DNA from 2 places in the Leuconostoc sp. DB-1 genome. Region 1 is predicted to be linked to the other one. Evidence: riboswitches for the same ligand, from Rfam matches in the RefSeq annotation. Region 1 holds a riboswitch; the other holds the start of a gene.
The links. A riboswitch is a leader RNA that binds a small molecule or an ion and turns the genes downstream of it on or off. The one in region 1 is predicted to bind FMN.
Positions count from the first base shown of each region.

Region 1 (3,152 bases):
CCAACTTGAAATACATCTTCTCTCGCTTGAACAATGGTTAGGCTCACACCTGAAATAGTAACTGAACCTTTATTGACGATTTGATTTATTTGTTGACGGTCTGCTAATTTAAAAGTTAACAATGTGGTTTCTTCACTGTACTCTTTTTTGACTACTTCAGCTGTCTGATCTACATGACCTAGAACAAAGTGACCATCAAATCGGTTGGAAACTAAAAGTGCTTTCTCCAAGTTTACTTTTTGCCCAACTTGATAGAATTTAACAATGGTCGTTTCAAAAGTCGGTACCATAATATCGAATTCAGCATAATTTGATTCTAGCTGATTAATTGTTAAACAAACGCCATCAACCATAATGCTATCGCCTACTCTGCTATCAGAAAAATAGTCCTCGGATGCAGCAATTTTTAAGCGCATTTCTTTGTCATTACGCTGATAAATGCTTATTAAACGACCAACTTCTTGTGTAATACCTGTAAACATTATTGCTTTCCCCCTTGATGATTGATATAGACTTTTTTGACAGCATTGCCAACTTGCACTTCATTTTTAGGCTTTTGGCTAACAGATATTCCTTTCAGACTATCTTTAGATAATACTTTATCTGTTGTATAAATTAGCATTTCCTGCCACAAGTTTTCTTTCAAAAATGAGTGAATCAAACTTGGTCCGCCTTCAACCATCACAGATTGAATATTTTGTTTGGCTAAATCTATTAATATATCTTTGAGCGCACCAGACATTAATTTGACATAAGAATGCTGTTTTGAAAATAGAACATTTTCTGTATATATCAGCCAATTATTTGAAAAATCAAAGTTTGTATTTTGCAACCGTCCACGACGATCAATAACAACTCTCAATGGTTGTTTATGACTGATATTGATGTGCCGTACAGTTAACATTGGTTGATCTGTGATCATGGTCTCGCTGCCAATCATTATTGCACTTCTAGTTGCACGCTCTCGGTGTACATCAGCATCAGCTAGCTCATCAGTCAATTTTTTTCGTTTTCCAAATTTCTCAGCAACAGATCCGTTTTGAGACATGGCAAGTTTCAACTGAACATATGGTAATCGTGTGGTATAAAAATAATGAAATGCAGGGTTGATCTCTTTATTTTCAACTATATTCAAAACATCGACAGTGATACCAGCTGATCTTAGCATTTTAATTCCTGTTCCATTTGTTGACGGATTCGGATCAATGCTACCAACAACCACACGCTTCAGTCCCCAATTTTGAATTTGAACTGCACAAGAGCCTACTTTCCCCTGCGTGGAACACGGCTCCAAAGTGACATAAAGCGTAGCACCTAAAATGTCGGTCTTGTTTTTGACACGATTAAAAGCATTTATTTCAGCATGCGCTTCACCAAACTTTTCATGATATCCTGTCGCGATAACCTGACCATCTTTAACAATTACTGCACCAACCCTAGGATTTTCAAAAGTTTGATACGGCATTGCTCGAATTGCCTCATCTGCAGCGAGCTTCATCCATGTTAAATCATTCATACTTACCTCCTGAATTTTTCAGGACAAAAAACCCGATGCGTTAAAAATACACATCGGGTTTATAGTAGTTTAGATTAATTCAAAAAACCTAGACAATCTAAAAAAGCATCGTCTAAACTATTTCAAATCTTCTCCCATCCAGACTTTAACTGTCGGTCACAGAATTTCACTGTGTCAACCGCGAAAATATCGCGGGTCACGGACTGAGGTTATTCACCATCACCGTCGGTCGGGAATTACACCCTGCCCCGAAGATTAAATTATTTAACAAAACTAATTTATCATTAGAATTCTACAATGTCAATCAAAAATATTTTTTACGCTTTTTAATTCTTATTCTGTAGACAGCAAAAAAGTAAAAAGTCGCCCTAAACGCCCTTTTTACTCATTTTTTTCTCTCACTAACGGGCATGATGCACATCTTAGTGCACCGTCTAATAGTGAATGCCATGTAAACACGATAGGGATGACCGTATAATCTTCATTTTTTAAAGCCTCTTGCAACGCTGTATGTCTTTTTTGCACAATAACTTTTTTAGGCCCAATAACTAAAACATTCCCACCCATCTCTTTTCTGGTTTTTGCATCGATATCAATAAATTTATAATCGACCAGTTTTTTCGGTAAGTCTTTTAAGACAGGTTTATGGATAATAGCAGTTTTTGGACCAATAATGGTCATACAACAATCCAAGTGCAAAATTGCATCATCATTCAAATACACTGGTACTACTTTCCACGGTTTATCGACGATTTCATTCTCATAGTCCTTGTCTAAAATACTTTGTAGCCATTTTGCACCAGCTTCATTACTAGCATATTTACCAATGCCGACGAATACATAAGGATAGTTAACGATAACGTCACCACCCTCCAGATATATTTTATCCTTTTGATTTAACGTGTGCACCTGATTCTTATCGTTAATAGCTGCAACAATTCTTTGATACCCACGTCGTTCAATTTTTCGCATTTCAATTTGAACATTTCCTTCAATAAAATGTTCTCCAACGCTCATAGCACTATCTCGTGCATACATTTGCCCCATTCCATAGGGATCTAGCTTTGTTGGGGTTACCGAATCAACATGGTGTACCTTGACACCATGTGTTTCCAAAATTCGTTGGAATTCTGCTAATTCTCGTTGAAATTTTTTAGCAAGGAAACTCGGAACTTTTTTACCTCGCAAAAGAGTATAAATATGTTTTGTCATAAATTGTTTCCATTTTGCAGTATGTTCTTCCTGCTCTATTTCATGCGTATCTGGAAAATATAGCTTTGTTGCATCCCCAATAATGACTTCTTTTAATGGATCATATTCGTTATAAACATTGATTTTCATTTGATTTCCCCTTTTTCTTTTAAGCATACACAAACTCTAAATGTACAAACTCATAACATGCTTTAAGTTCTTCTAAAATACGGACTTTTTTATCACGTAACAATCCTGTCCCAATTTCGTCATCGACAACATCAATCATCACCTTAACTGAAAAATACATGCCCGTTTTATAAATATGACAGCCAGTTAATATGACTTCTTTTCCAAAGTGTTTTCTAAGGCATGCTTCAAATTCATTCTGAATGTTTTCATCAATTAACCGGCCGCCACAGATTTCAATGAATGCATTTTTTAG
Region 1 covers NZ_JABFNJ010000001.1:579,066-582,217, reverse strand. The annotation lists gene HFP47_RS02730 (riboflavin synthase) at 1-482, opposite strand, end outside; gene ribD (bifunctional diaminohydroxyphosphoribosylaminopyrimidine deaminase/5-amino-6-(5-phosphoribosylamino)uracil reductase RibD) at 482-1,516, opposite strand; FMN riboswitch at 1,639-1,776, opposite strand; gene HFP47_RS02720 (dimethylarginine dimethylaminohydrolase family protein) at 1,898-2,857, opposite strand; gene HFP47_RS02715 (cation transporter) at 2,877-3,152, opposite strand, start outside.

Region 2 (3,152 bases), 440 kb from region 1:
TAATAATAAAAAGTCCTCTTACTGAATGTTTAGTGCAGTACCAGCATACTGTGTGTAATTATCAACTGTTAACCCTGGATTTAATGCAATAACTTGGCTAGTTGTCATCCCGTGTGTAACTGCAAAATTATACAACGTCTGACTAGCACCCAAAACTGCAGTAGTGGTTGTGGAACTACTTGATGCTGAACTTGATTCAGCCGTCTCAGTAGAAGATGAACTAGCAGATTCCTCACTTGAAGCAGCTTCACTGCTACTTACTGATTCTTCTTCAGAAGAACTTGATGCACTTGACTCGGAAGATGATGATTCAGAAGACTCAGAAGACGTAGATTTAGTAGTTGATGAACGCTTTGTACTTGAAGAAACAGCCGTTTGTGGCTTTGATGATTTTTGATTAGCAATCATGCCATACACAGGTACAAAAGATATAACTGCAAGCGCTAATACAACAAGCAGAACACGAAATCCTTTATTTGGGGATTTTGAATCTGACTTTCGGGAAAATTTTGGTTCGAGCTTATCTTTTTTGGGCCGCTTTGAGCGGCTCATGTTGTTTGGGTCAAAATCGTTCATAGAAACGACCTCCATTTTATTGGTTCACATAAAATTTTACCACACCAACACCGACTTTGCTCATAATGTTTTGTTAAGAATGAAACCTTCTCTGGAGCGGCTGTATTGCCCTTAATATGATCATACTCACGACAAACCATATAATACCCTCGATAAGATTGAACGGTAATACCATACCGATAAAATAGTTTTTTAAACCAATGAATTTAGCAATGTCGAAATTAGCAAACCTCGCATACAAAGGTATAGCTACAAACCAATTGATGACAATCGCAACAATTGTCATGACAAACGTGCTGCTTATTAACGGCAGGATTTTTTTTTGCCAATTACTATACTGCTCAAGGTTGGGCATTGTAATTTTTAAGACTGTGATAAAGGCCAAAACAACCAGTAAATTAACCGGTAGTCCTAAATAAGTGTTAACCCCCTCATTTGCCAAAATTAACTTTAGCAAGGTACGAATTAAAATGATCCACAGTGAAGCCGAATAATTTAACCAATATAAGCCAATGACAACTGGTACGATTGAAAAATCTAGTTTCAAAAAATCAGCACTCGGAATGATTGGCACTTGGGGAAACAGCATCAAACCAAATGAAATAGCGCTTAGTATTGCAATTAATGTAGTACGTTGCACTCGCGTTACAGGAATAATTGACATATTTCTTTCCTCTTGTTTGCTCACTTCACCAGTAGATGCAAACAAAAAACCACAGATTTTGTCAGGGTACAACAAAAAATGCAGCTTTCACTTTCTTTTTTAGACTTCTTTATACCCGACTTTACGGTCGGCTCTGGATTTTGACCAGATCAGCTGCAAAAGCAGGTCGCGGGCTTACCATGAAAATTCATGTCTCACCGCCGGTTGGGACTTACACCCGACCCTGAAGTTATTATTAAATTTGATTTTATTGTATCACGGTGTTACTTACGACGCAACAATTTGTAATCTTGTGCCTTTAAGCGTTTGATCTCTACGCTTGTTAATTTACGATACTCGCCCGGCTGTAGACCATTGACATCAAAAAAGGCATACTGCTCACGCTTAAGCTTTTGCACTGGTAGGCCAACCTTCGCGAGCATGTTTTTGACCTGATGATTACGGCCTTCATGAATAGTTATACGGACCATACTTGTTCTTTTTGTCGGCTCAATTCTTTCAATGGAAACACGAGCTGGCGCAGTTTTACGTCCCTTTAGGACCACTCCACGTTTCAAAGGAGCTAGCTTTTCTTCGGTTGCAATGCCTTCAACCTTTGCAACATAAGTCTTATCGACTTTAGTTTTAGGATGCATTAATTGATTAGCCACTACACCATCATTTGTTAATAACAAAACACCAGTTGTATCATAATCTAGACGGCCAACTGGATAAACACGTTGATCCACATCCTCTAAAATATCCAATACCGTACGACGACCTTTTTCATCATCATTGGTTGTCACAACCCCACGAGGCTTATTTAACAGGTAATAAACTAACTTCTCACGTCCTTCAATTGGCGCACCGTCGACCTGTACTTTATCATTTGCAGTAACTTTCGTACCTAATTCGGTAACAGTTTGCCCATTAACTTGGACACGCCCATTGATGATCAATTCTTCTGCGCCCCGTCGGGACGCTAGACCCGCTTGGGCAATAATTTTTTGCAGTCTCTGTGCTTCTTCAGACATTTTCTTTTTCACTTTCTGATTGATGTACATCAAATGCACTCGTAAATAGTTCGCCATCAATATCATCACTTAAATCTAACATATTAAAATCAGGTAACGGAGGTAATTCTTCAATACTTTTCAAACCAAAATAATCCAAAAATTCATCGGTGGTACCAAACATGATGGGACGTCCTGGTTCGTCTTTTCTGCCAACTTCGTGGACTAGTTGCCGTAATGCTAGCTTCTGTAAAGTTCCTGAGGATTGCACACCACGAATTGTATCAATTTCAACACGTGTAATTGGTTGCTTATAAGCGACAATAACTAGTGTTTCGAGTTGTGCTTGCGATAATGTTGCATTTACAGGTGAATCAAAATACTGTTTTACTGTGCCACCAAGTTCCGGTTTAGTCACTAGGCGATACACATCGTCACTTTCACGAATTTGTAATGCACTACTTAAATCAGTATCATACTTTAACACAAGTTCTTCAAGCAATCCTTGTATTGCTGAACGATCAAATCCAGTGATAATGCTCATATTTTTCACGGAAATGCCTTCATCGCCAGATACAAACAATAGTGCTTCTATTTGACTTAAATTATTCATCTTCGCCAAACGCCTCAATTTCTACATAAATTTCTTGTTGTTGGTGCTCTTGGTGTAATTTTAATCTTTTATCTTTGGCCATTTCTAATAACGCCAAAAAGGTGACTACCAAATGCTCCCGCTCGTAAATATCATCAAAAAAAGAAGCAAATGGAATCATATCCCCCGTTTGATGCTGTAAGAAATGTTTATTGATGTTGTTAACAGCTTCCTCAAGAGAATATGTTTCCGCAGTAACATGCCTTCTGATGGGTTTTTCCTGCTTTTTTCGCCGCAATAGTTGAGCAAATGCTGTTTGTAAATCCCC
Region 2 covers NZ_JABFNJ010000001.1:1,023,934-1,027,085, forward strand. The annotation lists partial or broken gene cmk ((d)CMP kinase) at 1-4, opposite strand, end outside; gene HFP47_RS04970 (hypothetical protein) at 19-576, opposite strand; gene HFP47_RS04975 (ECF transporter S component) at 650-1,240, opposite strand; FMN riboswitch at 1,339-1,475, opposite strand; gene HFP47_RS04980 (pseudouridine synthase) at 1,504-2,253, opposite strand; gene scpB (SMC-Scp complex subunit ScpB) at 2,246-2,845, opposite strand; gene HFP47_RS04990 (ScpA family protein) at 2,838-3,152, opposite strand, start outside.
Region 2: another riboswitch for FMN. It lies ahead of HFP47_RS04975 (ECF transporter S component); the one in region 1 lies ahead of ribD (bifunctional diaminohydroxyphosphoribosylaminopyrimidine deaminase/5-amino-6-(5-phosphoribosylamino)uracil reductase RibD).